2 regions of the Rhizobium laguerreae genome follow, and region 1 is predicted to be linked to the other one. Evidence: riboswitches for the same ligand, from Rfam matches in the RefSeq annotation. Region 1 holds a riboswitch; the other holds the start of a gene.
What was found. A riboswitch is a leader RNA that binds a small molecule or an ion and turns the genes downstream of it on or off. The one in region 1 is predicted to bind FMN.
Positions count from the first base shown of each region.

Region 2: another riboswitch for FMN. It lies ahead of HFO71_RS03360 (6,7-dimethyl-8-ribityllumazine synthase); the one in region 1 lies ahead of ribB (3,4-dihydroxy-2-butanone-4-phosphate synthase).

Region 1 is NZ_JAAXQT010000001.1:1,105,261-1,113,108, reverse strand. Features, by position in the region: gene HFO71_RS05515 (SDR family oxidoreductase) at 1-7, shown strand, start outside; gene HFO71_RS05510 (hypothetical protein) at 36-176, shown strand; gene HFO71_RS05505 (glucose 1-dehydrogenase) at 274-1,056, shown strand; FMN riboswitch at 1,234-1,383, shown strand; gene ribB (3,4-dihydroxy-2-butanone-4-phosphate synthase) at 1,510-2,145, shown strand; gene HFO71_RS05495 (SDR family oxidoreductase) at 2,232-2,999, opposite strand; gene HFO71_RS05490 (DMT family transporter) at 3,338-4,246, shown strand; gene mobA (molybdenum cofactor guanylyltransferase MobA) at 4,273-4,902, shown strand; gene mobB (molybdopterin-guanine dinucleotide biosynthesis protein B) at 4,899-5,420, shown strand; gene HFO71_RS05475 (hybrid sensor histidine kinase/response regulator) at 5,352-7,517, opposite strand; gene HFO71_RS05470 (ATPase domain-containing protein) at 7,492-7,848, opposite strand, start outside.
Region 2 is NZ_JAAXQT010000001.1:684,480-692,327, forward strand. Features, by position in the region: gene HFO71_RS03325 (DUF1194 domain-containing protein) at 1-139, shown strand, start outside; gene ampC (class C beta-lactamase) at 257-1,414, opposite strand; gene HFO71_RS03335 (LysR family transcriptional regulator) at 1,538-2,422, shown strand; gene HFO71_RS03340 (antibiotic biosynthesis monooxygenase family protein) at 2,489-2,857, opposite strand; gene HFO71_RS03345 (MarR family winged helix-turn-helix transcriptional regulator) at 2,955-3,431, shown strand; gene HFO71_RS03350 (cytochrome b) at 3,412-3,945, shown strand; gene HFO71_RS03355 (VOC family protein) at 4,226-4,915, opposite strand; gene HFO71_RS03360 (6,7-dimethyl-8-ribityllumazine synthase) at 5,172-5,606, opposite strand; FMN riboswitch at 5,684-5,826, opposite strand; gene HFO71_RS03365 (SRPBCC family protein) at 6,073-6,519, shown strand; gene HFO71_RS03370 (GCG_CRPN prefix-to-repeats domain-containing protein) at 6,706-7,014, shown strand; gene HFO71_RS03375 (hypothetical protein) at 7,129-7,353, opposite strand; gene HFO71_RS03380 (adenylate/guanylate cyclase domain-containing protein) at 7,569-7,848, shown strand, end outside.

The DNA of each region.
Region 1 (7,848 bases):
CTGGTGATGGGAAAGCTCATTGCCGCCGCGGGAAAGTGACCGATCTCGCTTCCTCCCTAGCTGAGATCGAGGCGCTGAAGGGAATAACGGGCACGACGGCGTGCGATATCGTCGTCTGCCCGCCCTTCGCGCTGATTGAACGGACGGAGAGCTCAGGCGTCGTCATCAGCGCTTAGGACTGCCTGAATTCACGACAACCAGTTGAGCTCCCAATGATGATCGCATGGTAGTTCGCATCCAGATTTGCTGTTTATCGATGGACAAGGAAAGAGCATGAAACGCTTTGAGCAGAAGACCGTCGTCATTACCGGGGGTAGCCGCGGCATCGGAGCGGCGATCGCCAAACGCTTTGCGAAAGAAGGCGCCAATCTCGTCGTCTCGGCCAACGAGGAGCTGGTTCACGGCGTTGCCGAACAGATCCGGGCCGAAGGCGGCAAGGCGATCTCCTTCATCGGCGACGTCACCGACAAGGCGAGCGTCACCGCCCTCTATGATGCCGCCGAGAAGGAATTCGGCTCGGTCGACGTCTCGATCCAGAACGCCGGCGTCATCACCATTGCCCGCGTCGAGGACCTGACCGAAAACGAGTGGGACAAGGTCATGGCCGTCAACACCAAGGGCGTCTTCCTCTGCGCCCAGGAGGCGATATCGAGAATGCGCAAGCACAAGCGCGGCGGCCGCATCATCAACACCGCTTCCGGCCAGGCCCGTGACGGCTTTATCTACACGCCGCATTATGCCGCCTCGAAAATGGGCGTCGTCGGCATCACCCAGAGCCTGGCCAAGGAAGTCGCGACTGAGAAGATCACCGTCAACGCCTTCTGCCCCGGCATCATCGAGACCGACATGTGGGCCTATAACGACCAGGCCTGGGGCAAGCTGCTCGGCAACTACGCCCCCGGCGAGTTGATGAAGGAATGGGTCGAGGGCATCCCGATGAAACGGGCCGGCTCCGGCGAAGACGTCGCCGGCCTGGTGACCTTCCTCGCCAGCGAGGATGCCGCCTATATCACCGGCCAGACGATCAATGTCGACGGCGGCCTGATCATGTCCTGATACATTTCGCCCAAAAGTGTGCAGCGGTTTTGGGACAAAGATCAAACCACCAACGATGCACTGGGGCGACACGGTCGTCGCCTCCTGTGAACAGTGTGTCCATCGGCGTTAGGGCAGCTTTGCATTTTTGCCCGGTCGTGTGACCTTGCCATCCGCCTGTTTTTGATCCTATCTTTGAAATGTTCTCAGGGCGGGGTGTAATTCCCCACCGGCGGTATCAGGAGCAATCCTGGAGCCCGCGAGCGCTTCCGGCACCTCCTGTCGGAAGGTCAGCAGATCCGGTGAATGCCGGAGCCGACGGTATAGTCCGGATGGAAGAGGACAACACGGGCAGTCGCACTCCATCCCGGAGTCGGCCGACGTTTGTTCGCCCAAGGGCAGAAGGCTCGCTCACGGATTGAGCCGAGCAGACCATGTCAGTCCGCTGACATAACCCTTGAAAGGCCAGACAGCATGACTATCGCAACAATTGAAGATGCCATATCAGCCATTGCCAGCGGCAAGATGGTCGTCGTCGTCGATGACCAGAACCGGGAAAACGAAGGCGATATCGTGGTCGCGGCCGATGCCGTCACCCCGGAAACAATCGCCTTCATGATGACCCACGCCCGTGGCCTCGTCTGCATCGCCATGGAAGGCGAGCGCCTCGATGCGCTCGATATTCCGCTGATGGTGCCCAACAATACGGAATCGCACAAAACCGCCTTCACGGTCTCGGTCGATTATCTCAAGGGCACGACGACGGGCATCTCTGCGGCGGACCGCGCCGCGACCATCAGCGCCCTCGTCGACGATCGCACAAAGCCTGACGAATTCGCCCGCCCCGGCCACATCTTTCCGCTGCGCGCCAACCCCCGCGGCGTGCTCGGTCGCCCCGGCCACACCGAAGCCGCCGTCGATCTCGCCCGCCTCGCCGGAAGGACCCCGGCCGGCGTCATCTGCGAAGTCGCCAATGACGACGGAACCATGTCGCGCCTGCCCGAACTCACCCTTTTTGCCAAACGCCACAACCTCCTCCTCGTCACCATCGAGGATCTGGTCGCCTATCTCGAACGCCAGGCGGCAAAAGACGTACGCGAGGTCGCCTGATCGATGCCTTTGTTGCGGCGGCATAGCCCGCCGCAACAAAGAACATGCCGCAGTGATGACCCTGACGGCACCTTCGCTTGTCCGCCTTAAGTCCGGCTGATCGAAACGCCGCCGTCAGCCAGCATCGCCGTGCCGGTCACGAAGCTCGACATGTCGGAGGCGAGGAAAAGCGCCGCATTGGCGATCTCTTCGGGTTGGGCCATGCGTTTCAGCGCATGCAGTCCCTCGACGAAGGCAAGGACTTCTGGCGTGGCGTCCGGCGCGTTGGTGATGCTGGCGGGTGTGTCGGTGCCGCCGGGAAGTAGGGCGTTGACGCGGATGTTCTGCCTCCCGAGTTCAGCGGCGAGCACCTGCACGAAACCGATCAGCCCCGCCTTGCTCGCCGCATAAGCGGCCATACCAGGCATGCCGGCGGTGTGGCCGACGAAAGTCGAGGTGAAGATCAGCGATCCGCCGCGGTTTCCGATCGCCGCCGACTGGTGCTTAGCGCCGAGAAAGGCGGCGGTAAGATTGGTCTCGATCGTCTCGCGCCAACCTTCCAGCGCCAGTCCAGCCACAGGCGCCATGTCGCCGATGATGCCGGCATTGTTGAAGGCGATATCGAGCCCGCCGAAGCGCGAAACAGCGGTTTCCACGAGGCTTGCCTGCAACGCCTCGTCCCTGACATCGCCTGATATGGCGATGGCCTGACCGCCCTCCGCCTCGATTTCGGCTACGACGACCTCCAGCTCGTCCTGCCGCCGGCCGTTGACCACGAGCTTGGCGCCTTCCCGCGCAAAAAGTTTCGCCGCCGCGCGGCCGATGCCGGAGCTTGCGCCGGTGATGATGGCGATCTTGTCGTTCAGAAGAGTCATATCGGTTTCTCCTTCGTTGTTGCGGCATCTGAGATCTCAAACATCAGGCGATGCAGCCACCCGTTTCCCGCGCGGGAAAGGAAAAACCCGCCTATGGCCGCTGATTTCGGTCACAGCGACGCGCCACCGGGTCAGGTTCGAACCTTGATCGCCGCGTCGGAAGGATCGGTATTAAACCATGTAAATGGCGGTTTGCGGCGACCTCCACGCACACGCCTGCGTTGACGTAGACGCCATTGTGCACCGCATCATCGATTTATGCTTTGTGTGACATTCATCCGATTCCCTTCATGCATCTTCGCGACTAAAAGGAGCGCACAGGTAACGGGAATCTCTTCATGCCGCGGTCACGCAATACTGAGGGCGCAATCTATATGAGCTTGGCGATGGCCGGCTTTTCCGCAAGCGACGCTCTGTCCAAATCGGTGATCGCCTATATGAACGCCGGCGAGATCATGTTCCTCCGCGGCCTCTTCACCAGCCTGCTCGTCTATCTGATCGCCTGGAGAATGGGCGCGCTGCGTTCCTGGCGCATCGTGCTGGAGCCGATGATCATCTTCAGGATCATCTGCGAGGCGCTCGCCGCCGTCACCTATATCACCGCGCTCGGCATGATGCCGATCGCCAATGCCTCGGCGATCCTGCAGTCGCTGCCGTTGGTCGTCACCTTCGGTGCGGCGCTCTTCTTTGGCGAGCCGGTGGGTTGGCGGCGCTGGTCGGCGATCCTCGTCGGCCTCGTCGGCGTGATGATCATCATCCGCCCCGGCCCTGAGGGATTCACCGCCGCCGCCCTCCTCTGCGTTGCCGCGGTGCTGACGACGGCTGGCCGCGATCTCGCCACCCGGAGCATCAGTCCCGAGATTCCCTCGCTGATGATAACCGTCATCACCGCCATATCAGCCTCCTTCTTCGGCGCGCTCCTCATCCCGGTGCTCGGCGGCTGGCAGCCGGTCAGCGCTAACGCGCTTGGGCATCTCGTGTTCGCATCGGTGCTGGTGCTCGTCGGCTACCAGTCGGTCATCCTCGCCATGCGCACCGGCGAAATTTCTTTCGTCGCGCCGTTCCGCTATACCAGCCTGATCTTCTCCTCTCTGCTCGGCTTCCTCTTCTTCGCCGAAGTGCCTGACAGCTGGACGCTCGTCGGGGCTGCGATCGTCATCGCCTCCGGCCTCTATACGTTCTATCGTGAGGCCAAGCGCCGTGTGTCGCCGATCGCGCAGAAATCTGCTCCGCGCGCGCCCGTCTGAAGCAAGATGATGGCTGAGGAAGGATGATGGCTGAATTCTCGTTGGATAAATCTCATATAGCGGGCGTCGTGCTGGCCGGCGGACGTTCGCAGCGCATGGGCCGCGACAAGGCGGGCGTAATGCTCGGGGCCGAGAACCTGCTCCACCATGTGCTGACCCGCCTCTCGCAACAGGCCTTGCTCGTTGCCGTCAATGCCGAAACCGCCCCCGAGGACGTGCCTGTCGTTCCCGACCGTTTTCCCGGCAAGGCCGGACCAATGGCCGGCATCCATGCGGCTATGGTTTATGCCGCCGGCCTTCCCTCAATCACCCACGTCGTCACGGTCTCGGTGGATTGCCCGTTCTTCCCGGCCGATCTCGTCGCCCGGCTGGCGGCGGCGATCGAGCACTCGTCGCAGATCGCCATTGCCGCCTCCGAGGGCCGCAGCCATCCCGTCTTCGGGGTCTGGCCAGTGACGCTGGCCGCCGATCTCGAAGCCTGGATCGCCGCCGACGAGAAGCGCCGCGTACGCGACTTCCTGTTAAGGCATGACGTTACGGAAGTGGCGTTCCCGCTGCATCCGACCCGCGCCAGCCTGCTCGATCCCTTCTTCAACATCAACACGCCTGATGATCTCGTCGAGGCGGAACGCTGGCTGGAGGCCCTCCGCGCATGACCGCACCGAAAATCTTCGGCATCGCCGGCTGGAAGAACTCAGGCAAGACGGGGCTCGCCGTCCGACTGGTGACGGAGTTCACCCGCCGCGGCTATAGGATCTCGACGATCAAGCATGCCCATCATGATTTCGACATCGACAAGGTCGGGGCCGACAGCTACCGCCACCGCCAGGCCGGCGCCCACGAGGTCACCATCGTCTCTGGCACCCGCTACGCCATCATGCACGAGCTGCGCGGTGCGCCGGAACCTGAGTTCGAGGAGATCCTCGCCCGCCTCGCCCCCTGCGACCTCGTGCTGATCGAAGGTTACAAGCGCGAGCCGATCCCGAAGATCGAGGCCCGCCGCCTGGAAGCTGCAAATCGTGAACCATTGGCGCCGAGCGATCCCCATATCTGCGCTATCGCCGCCGATCATGCCGTCACGGATACGGCCCTGCCGGTCTTCGATCTAGACGACACAGGCGCCATCGCCGATTTCATCGCTGACATCGTCGGCCTTGAACAGCCGAGGCTTTGAACCACCTGCGTCGCCGCCGGATCTAAGAAGCGGAGCCGTTTCGCTTGCCATTGCTTTGGCGATTTCCTTGGCGAGCTGAGCCTGATCATAGGGCTTTGCCAATCTCGGAAGATCGATATCGGTCCCGGCAGGAAGATCGGCGTAACCTGTCGCCAGCACGATCGGCAATGCCGGATAAATATCCCGCGCGGCCTGGGCAAGCTGTGCTCCAGTCATACCGGGCATTGAATAGTCGGTGATGACAAGGTCGAAATGCTGACCGCTACTGATCAGTTCCAGCGCCTGCGAGCCGGAGTTTGCTTCGACGACCTCGTGGCCGAGATCTTCAAGCATGTCGACCGAACTCATGGCGATCAAGGCGTCGTCATCGACCAGGAGGATCTTCAGTTTGGATGCGGCTTGCTCAACAACCACCTCCGACTCGGCCGGCACCTCGGTTCGCCAAGCCGTCGCCGGAAGCCACAATTCCGCGGTCGTCCCCACCCCAAGCTCGCTTGTCAGACGAAGTGCGCCATTGAGCTGAACGGCAAGTCCATGGATCATCGACAAGCCTAGGCCCGTGCCCTTTCCGAGTTCCTTGGTCGAGAAAAACGGATCGACTGCCTTCTTCAGGGTCTCCGCGTCCATGCCGGTGCCGCAGTCGGCCACCGCCAAGACAAGATAAGGCCCTTCGCCGAGACCACCCTTATTGCCGGCAACATTTTCCTCGCGTAGCGAGATGGACAGCGCGCCTCCGTCCGGCATAGCATCGCGGGCATTGACTGCAAGGTTGAGCAGCGCCAATTCGAGCTGGTTCGCATCAACCAGGGCCGGCGGCAGGCTTGTCGGCAGATTGGTTTCGATGCCGATCGAGGATCCGACCGAGCGCCGCAGCAGATCTTTCATGCCGGAGACCAGCTCGGTCAGATCGACGGGCTTGACCTGCAGATCCTGCTGTCTGGCGAAAGCCAGCAGCCGCTGCGTCAAGGCCGCCCCTCGCTGCGCACCCTGAATCGCCCCGTCGACCAGACGCGTCGCCTTGGCATCTCCGGCAACGTGCTTGCCGAGCAATTCAAGATTTCCAAGAACGACCATCAGCAAATTGTTGAAATCGTGGGCGACGCCGCCGGTCAACTGGCCGATTGCCTCCATCTTCTGCGATTGGCGTAGCTGCTCCTCGGCTTTTTCACGCTGGGCGACTTCTTCCAGCAGCGTCTGGTGAGCGGCGTTGACCTCCCTCGTCCGTTCCCGCACACGCTCTTCGAGGTTTTCATTGAGGCGTCTCAGATTTTCCTCGATGGTCTTGCGGGCGGTGGTATCGGAACAGACCCCGACGAGTTTCCTGGCGGAACCATATCTGTCGGAATAAAGCTGCGCATGGACCTCCGTCCAATGGAGTGAACCATCCGGCCAGATTGTCCTGTGCTCGATCGAATAGTCGCGTCCGGTATCGATCGTCTCGCGCAGGCGTGCCAGCACAAGATCCCGGTCGTCGGGATGGATGCTTGCGATCAGATCGTCGCGTGTGACATCATCGTCCGGCTTTCGGCCGAAGACTGCCTTGCAGGTGGCCGAGGCAGACAGGGCCATCGAGGATAGCTCCAGCTCCCACGCCCCAAGACGACCGGCTGCAAGCGCCGTCTGCAACCGTCGCTCGCCCTCGCCCAAAGCCTCGAGCTGAGCTTGAGCCTCATATTGGCGCAGGCGCCCTTTTAACGCGGTCCGCGCAATACTGATGAAGGAGGTCGCATGGAACGGCCTTTCCAGGAAAGTGACGTTGCCCAGAACCTCGGAAAGCCTTGCAGCGGCCGGATTTCGTTCAGGCCCGCCGCCGCGCGTGGTGAGCACGATGAACGGTAGATCGGACCAGCTTGGCTGGGCGGAGACCCAGGCAGCAATCGGCTTCAAATCGCTCCAGCGAACGGCCTCTTCGGTCAGCACGCCAAGCGCGATCTCATCGTTCAGTAAAGAGGCAAAGACATTCAGGTCGGCAGCCGTAATCGATGATAGGCCGGCTTCGTCGATTAGCGATACCGCCACCTGGGCATCGCGTCCGGCGGGAGTATAGATCAATGCTTTCGGTTTGCCGGAATTAGGAATTGCCGCGATCCCCGCCATCAGTCGACAGGAGCGGCTCTGCGCCGGTGACAAATTCGGGAACGCCGCGAAGCACACCTTGGAACCCGACCAGAGGATCCCCGAACGTCAGCCCGGAACTGTCGATACGATACTCTCGGATTGTATCCTCATGCAGCCCAGTTCTTTTCTTGATCACGGAGACCGCTCGCCGCACCCTTCCCGCAGCCTCGAAGTAGCGCAGCAGTATGACTGTGTCCGCGAGGTAGGTCACGTCGACAGGCGCCTTCATGTCGCCGACAAGCCCATGCTGTGCAACGGTAAGGAAGGTATTGGCGCCTTGCCTGTTCAAATATTGAAGCAACTCATGCAT
Region 2 (7,848 bases), 420 kb from region 1:
CGTTGCCGTGCGCCGTAAGCTGGTGCTGGAGATCAGCGGCGTTTCCCCGCCGGCGACGGTGCAGAAAACAGCCGGCGCCGAGACGGGTGCCGACTGCCTGATTGGTGAGAAGCAGTGGCGTGATATTTTCGACCGTTGATGCCAGAACAGGATGATTTTAGGCCGGGTCGGCCTAAAATCATCCTGTTCTGAATTACATAGTTAGAGCATGATGTCGTCCGAAAACCGCGCACACTTTTCGGCATCATGCTCTGGATCAACGCGCCGAAGTTATATCAGTCAGTATTTGGTAAGCGGCGGAGACACGGTCCTCGTTGGGATAGTTTTTGTTGGCCAGAATGACGATGCCGAGCCGCTCTTTCGGGACGAACGCGACATATGCGGCGAAACCATTCGTTGAGCCGGTTTTATTGATCCACACATCGTCGCGCGGTTTCATTGCGGGCATCAGTTGCTTGACGGGAATGGTCTTGAGCATCGCGCTGGAATTGTTGTCCATCAACGTCGTCAATGTCGCGGGATAGGAATACTGTTCCCAAATAAGGTCCTGGGTCATCGCGCCGACATCGAAGTATCCCCTGTGCGTATTGGTGATCGCCTGCCGGAGCTTATCGTCCAATTCGACCAGTCCCATGTTCGCCTCGATGAACCGGATCATATCGCCTGCTGTGGATTTTACTCCATAGGCCTCGGACGAAAGAGTGGCGGGTGTCATCCGAGCCGGCTCGCCGCTTCGCTTGTAGCCTTGGGCATAGTCGGCCATTTTCGATTTCGGCACATTGATATACGTGCTCGTCAACCCGAGAGAAGCAAACAATTGGTCTTCCATAAGAGCTGCGAAGTCTTTGCCCATGCTTTTTGCCGTTATATATCCGAGCGCGCCGATGCTTGGATTGGCGTATGTTCGGTGCGTTCCGCCGGCATGTGATGGTTTCCAGCCTGCGAAATACTCCATCAGCTGTTTTTCGGTTTTGACTTCATCGGGAACTTGCAGCGGAAATCCGCCAGCCGTGTGCGTGCCCAAATTCATCAGCGCGACATCGCCGAAGGGTCTTCCTTTCATAGCCGGAAGATATTTGCTTGCCTTGTCCGACAGCGAAAGCCGGCCGGTCACGTCCGCGTAAGAGGTGAGGGTGACTGTAAACGTTTTGCTGATCGATCCCAGTTCGAACATGGTCGCCGAGGTGACGGGCCTGCCTGTGTCCTTCGACTCGACACCGTAGTTGAAGATGTGGTCCTTTCCGTCAACGGCGATGGCGACGGCCAAGCCCGGAATGCCGTATTTATCGATGATTGGTTTTATCGCGGCGTCCGAGATGGCTTTCAGTTTCATCTCGTCGGCCGCAAAGCCGCTTGTGGAAATGCATGTCGAGACCAAGGTGGCCGATAGAGTTTTTATCCAACTACGATTCATTTTCATCCTCCGCAGGCAGCTTTTCATCAGCGCAAAAGCGCATGGGAACGGCATTTAACGGCACTGTTTTGTGGCGGCAAACGATGATATCTCGGAGGAGATCCAAGAAAATCTAGGGCTAAGATGGTTCGGCAATTCCTCCCTTTAAATGGCCTGAGGGCTTTCGAAGCATCGGCAAGACATCTCAGCTTCACCCGGGCCGCGATCGAGCTTTGTGTTACCCAGGCGGCTGTCAGCCAGCAGGTCAAAAGCCTGGAGAAGCGATTGGGGGCTGCGCTTTTTCAGCGTCTTCCAAGAGGCTTGAAAATCACCGCAGAAGGCGAAGCTCTTTTGCCGACCCTGACCAATTCCTTCGATCAGATGGCGATCACGCTGGACCGGATTGAAGCCGGGCAGGTTCGGGAATTGCTGTTCCTGGGCGTGGTCGGGACGTTTGCCGTCGGCTGGTTGTTGCCAAGGCTTTCGGATTTTCAACGGCAGCACCCGTTCATCGATGTGCGCATTTCGACAAACAATAATCGCGTCGATATGGCGGCCGAGGGGCTGGACTTTGCCATTCGCTTCGGAAGCGGTTCCTGGCATGGCACAGAGGCACTGCGTCTGTTCGACGCTCCGCTCACTCCTCTGTGCACGCCCAAATTGGCCGAGCGTTTAAGGTCGCCTGCAGACCTGGTCGAGGCGACGCTTTTGCGGAGCTACAGGGCGGACGAATGGAGCACGTGGTTTGCGGCAGCGAACGTTCCGCCGGCGGCACAGATAAACGCCGGTATCGTCTTCGACTCTTCCCTCGCCATGATGGAGGCGGCCCTACAAGGACTGGGGATCGCTCTGGCGCCGCCGTCGATGTTTTCAAGACATCTATCCTCGGGGGCTATAAGACAACCTTTTCCTACGACCATATCGTTGGGGAGCTATTGGCTGACCCGACTGCAATCGAGGCCGCCAACAGCGGCCATGCTCGCATTTTCCGATTGGATGACGTCGCAGATGTCTCCCGCATCGCAATGACGGCTTCCGGCGAGCCGGAGGCCGAGATCATCCCGACGCTCAAGGGGTCGGCGCCGGTCGCTTTGCTTACGCCACACAGATGCCCGGCACCGCAACCTTCTGGAAGAGATGCGGGGAGGCGACCGCCGATGACGGATAGACCGAGAGCTTCGCCCGAAACTCCGGATGCGAAAATGCCGCCCGGAAATCGGCGGTCGATTCCCAGACGGCATAATTGAGATAAGCGGGACTTTCGCCGATGGCTCGATGCATCTGGGTCGAGATGAAGCCCGGCTGCCGTTTCATGAAAGCCGCATCGGCCTGCCAGGCATCAAGGAAGGCCTGCTCGTCGGCCTTGTCGAGCGTGAAGAGGTTGATGAGGATGATCGCGGAGGCATCGATCGCGATTTGGCGATCGATCGGGAAGGCGGGGTCCATCGGGCGCATGAGCGACATGGTCGACTCCATCTGGTTTGGTTACATGATGTCAATCTGGTGATACGATACATATTCAATTTGACACTATGATGTCAATATAGCTATATGGTGACAAATGCGAGAACCCCGACGGACCCCGGCTGGAACAGCCTTGACCGACCTCATTCTGGATCTCTTCCGGCTCAACAACCGGATGATCAACGCGGGCGACAAGCTTGTCGACGGGCTCGGCCTGACCAGCGCCCGCTGGCAAGTTCTCGGCACCGTCGTCACAGCAGGCCGGCCACAGCCGGTTGCGTGGCTGGCACGCGACATGGGGGCCAACCGCCAGAACGTCCAGCGCATCGTCAACGATCTGGAGAAGGAAGGGCTTCTGGCGTTCCAGCCCAACCCGCACCACCGGCGGGCACAGCTCGTCGTGCTGACGGACAAGGGAAAACAGGCATACGAAACCGCCATGCGCCTGCAGGCTCCCTGGGTCGACATGCTCTCGGAAGGGCTTCAGGTCGAGGATCTCGAAACCACGCATGCCGTCATGAAGGCGCTGCGCAGCAAACTGGAAGGACATGGAGATGTTGAAGAGCAGGCCTGACCGCTATGGCGCAATAGCGGTCTCGATCCACTGGTTGAGTGCGATTCTGATCCTGGCGCTGCTCGGCTCCGGCTTCCGGGCCGCCAACGCCATGGATGCCGCGACCAAGGCAGGGCTGCTGCGCTTCCACATTCCGGTGGCGATCGTCGTCCTGCTTCTGACGGCTCTTCGCATTGTCTGGTGGTGGCGTTTCGATCGCAAGCCTGCGCCGGTGCAGGCATCGCCTCGCTGGCAGGAGCGGCTGGCGGTCTTTGTTCACGTCGCCTTCTACATTTTCATTCTTGGCATGGTTGCCAGCGGTATCGGAATGATGATCCTCAGCGATGCTGCTCCCGCCGTCTTCGGGGCAGCCGGCGCCACACTTCCTGATTTCACCGCCTATCCGCCGCGTGGCCCGCATGGGTTCGGTGCCTTCCTGCTTGTCGGCCTGCTGGTCTTCCATGCGGGCGCCGCGCTCTATCACCAGTTCGTCCGCGGCGATCACCTGCTGCGGCGGATGTGGTATGGCGGTTGAGATCCAGCCGCCGTCGATGTCTAATGGCTCGATATCTAAAGTTTGGCTTCTCGAAGATCTGTCGGGTGGCCTCGCTCGGGCCTGACTGAGGAGACGCAGATCGCCAAGCCGGCAAGGAGCTGGCCAGTGCCACGCCCAGTTCGACGATCAACGGCAGCGGGACTGGCTCGATGGTATGGTGACCGCTGTGTGCCAAGAAGGCGCGATAAAGCACCGCGCCGTTGCCCGCCGAGACGCTTCTCAAATGATGTCACCGTCTACGTGACGCCGCCGCTCTTGCCTATAGGGGCAGCTGCTTGCCGGCCTGTTCGCTGACCATGTATTCGGCGTACCAGTCCGGCCAGTTCTCGTCGTGTTTGCCGCCGTTCCGTTTCTCGTGTTCGCCGTGCGCGGTCGCCGCACGGCGCATGGCTGATGCGAGATCGGTCGACGTCGTGAATGTCGTCCCGTCGGCGTCGATGCGTCCCGGCAGGCGCGTGGTGACTTCCTGAAACAGCCAGCCGTTGCCATCGGGATCCTTGAAGGAGGCAAAGGAGCGGTAGCTGCGGTGATCGGGATCGCGGCCGGCAATGCGGAGCCGCCCGAACAGATAGGGTTCGTCCTTGCCGGCATAGACGCCGGCTGCATCATGGAAGACTTCGCTGACCTCGACGCCGCGGGCGATCAAGTCGCGGCGGGCGGCCTCGATGTCGGAGACGATAAGATAGAGCCCCTGAGCGGAGCCGGGGGCGGCGGCGGTGACGTTCTTGCCGAAGATGATCGCGCAGCCGGAGCCCGGCGGCGTAAACTGGATCACCCGAAAGTCGGCATCATTGGCGAAGTCGGCGTCGAGCCGCCAGCCCAGGTCGTCATAAAAACGTTTGGCGCGGTCGACGTCGGAAACGGGGATGACGACCACCTCGAGCTTGGTATCGACGGGCTGTGTTCTCGGGGTCTCAATGGGGGGTTCGCTGCGCAGTGCATTGCTCATCTTAAGCTCCTTGGGTTCTGGATGTCTTGAGAATTGCGGACACGTGACGGTCAAGTTGACCACGGCGCGGTGGGGTCGTCGAATCAATTATTCTGTCTGATTTGGCCGGTATTGGCGGAGTCCGCTGCGACACACGGCGCGTCGCTCTCGATTCGTGCGGTTGGTGAGGGCATGTCGTCCGTGAGGCGGCGGGGTCGGATCCCCGCCACCTTCGTCTGTCGTCCTGCGGCTCGTCGAGCCGGCGTGCAGGAAGTTCTTACGCGGCGAGAGCGGCGCGGGTTTTGCCGATCGTCAGAGCCGCCTTTGCTGCCTCGCGCCCTTTCTCGACGAAATGTGCGCGGTAGATCTGTTTGTGGTGCTCGGTTTCCTGATACTGATGCGGCGTCAGCGAAACCGACAGCACCGGCACACCGGTATCCATGCCGGCGCGCATCAGCCCATCGACGACGGCCTGGGCGACGAATTCGTGGCGGTAGATTCCGCCGTCGACGACGAAGGCGGCGGCAACGACAGCGGCATAGCGTCCGGTTGCCGCAAGATCGCGCGACAGCAGCGGCATTTCGAATGCGCCGGGAACATCGAACACATCGATCTGCTCGGGCGGAATAAGCTGATGGAAGCCATCTAGGGCGCGGTCGACGATATCGGCGTGCCAGCTGGCTTTGACGAAGGCATAGCGGGTGGGTGTCATGGTAATCTCCTTTGGCGAACAGACACATCACCCAAGGCGATCACGAACGTCCCCGACAGCCGCAGGGCGGCAGGAACGCACGTTCTCTTTCATCCGGACTATGACCGTCGGCTCAGGCATCTCACCTGATCTGCTGACCCTTCCTGAGAAGGCGCTCGCGGGCTCGCAATCTAAATTGCATACCGCCGGTAGGGACTTGCACCCCGCCCTGAGAACGGCGCGAACAATAGGGGGAAGGTGACGGGCTGGCAATAGGTCGAAATGCTTGGCGGCCAATGCAGCATCAGCGCTCCCGACCCGGCGATTTCGCTTGTTGGTCGATCGCGACGGGCAAGCCCTCTTGCGGAGGATGGGCTTGCGCCTACATGCTGTGCGTGAGGATATTCACGTCAGAATAGCACGGCAAGACAGGCTGCGCCGTCTCCACCGGAGACGGGCAGGGCCGTGGAAACCATGGGAGAGAGAGATGCAAGACCCCTTTGTCGTCCACCGCGAGGCGCATATCGCGGCGCCGCCGGCTGCGGTGTTCGCGTTGATGACCGACCCGGAAAAGATCCTGCGCTGGATGGGAACGGAAGCGCAGGTCGAGCCGCAGCCCGGCGGGCTCTATCTCGTCAACGTTACCGGCGCGCGCTTTGCGCGCGGCTCGTTTCGCGAGGTGGTGCCGGTTCATCGCCTTGCCTACAGCTTCGGCTGGGACGGCAGCGAGGTGGTGCCGCCGGGGTCGAGCCTAGTCGAGATCGACCTGATCGAGCAGGGGGGCGGAACGCTGCTGCGGCTCACCCACAGCGGCCTGCCGAGCGCCGAGCAATGCGCCGGCCATGCGGAAGGCTGGGCACATTATCTCGGACGGCTGACCGAGGTCGCCGCCGGGGGGGATCCGGGTCCCGATCCTTTTTACGGCAGGACATGAACAATTTTTTGCGGGCGGCGGGGCGGTTCTGAAGCGCTTGCCGTTGCGACAACAGCGGTCGGCGAGCGCTCGGACCAGCCGTGCGGAAGCGCTTCTTTTTCTCCCGCAAACATGAACGCGCAGTTCATCTCCAGTTCAATTTGGCGGTCATAAGGTGTGGACGGCTGGATTGAAATGGAGTTCTCGATGAAGGCACTTTCTATCGCGGCTGCCTTGCTCGCTGGCAGCCTCTCGTTCGGCACAGCGCAGGCGATGCCGATGGGGACAATCAATGTCCAGAGCAATGTCACAAAGGTCGACTACGCCTGCGGTCGCGGCTGGCATCTGACGCGCTGGGGCGAATGCCGACGAAACTGGCGCCGCCCACCGCCGGTAGCTTTCTACGGTGGCCCGCCCCGCTGGGGCTGGGAGCGGCGTCACCGGGATTGGGATGGTCCGCGCTGGCGCCATGAGCGGCGCTGGGATCGCGACCGCCGTTGGCGGGATGATGACTAAGGGTCTTGCTTAGTTGGAGATGGACGAAGGCCGGGGCGATTTTCGCCCGGCCTTTTCTGATGAGACAGCTTCACGACGCTGACCGGCAGCGTCCTCCCGATTTGTCCGATACGGTCAGATCCTGCTGACGAGCCAGTACTTGTCGTCGATCAGCTCCTCGAGCTCGACCGGGTCCTTGACGCCGAATTCGAACCATTCGACGAGTTCCTTCGCCTTGCGGCTGCTCTCCTCCGCCGTCAGCTCGACCTGATGTCTTTCGCACCATCGCCTAAGGATCGACGTCAGCAGCGTCATGTCATTCCCATCCAGCGGATCTTTCGGCCAGAATATCGTGCCCATCGCACCCCTCAATCACACGATGACGAACGACCCTATAGTGGAATCAAAGTCGCGCAAGTTTAAAGTGTTTATTTTTTGTTTTCCACCACGCCGAATGGTTTTCGACAGCCGATGCGGACGGCCTTTGCGGGCGACAGGCCGAGTCGCTGGAAACGTCCCCACGATCACCCGGGGATGTCCTTGCGGATGTCCACGTGGGCGTGCGATGTTAAGCGATGGATCTGCCGTCTCCCCTTGCCTGGCTGGTTGATGAGGCCGGAGCCTCGCCTGGTCCCGAACGGTTTCTGGCCGAACTCGGGCGCCGGCTGCTGGCCGACGGACTGCCGCTTTCCGGCGGCACGCTGACGCTTTCGGTGCCGCATCCGATCATTGCACGGCGCACCTGGCTATGGCGGGCCGAGACCGGTGCTGTCATCGAGGCGCTGGCCTTTGCCGCGGCTCCGCAGAGCGAGGCCGGGCGCGACTGGCTGACCGCGCTCGGGCCGGTATGGGAGG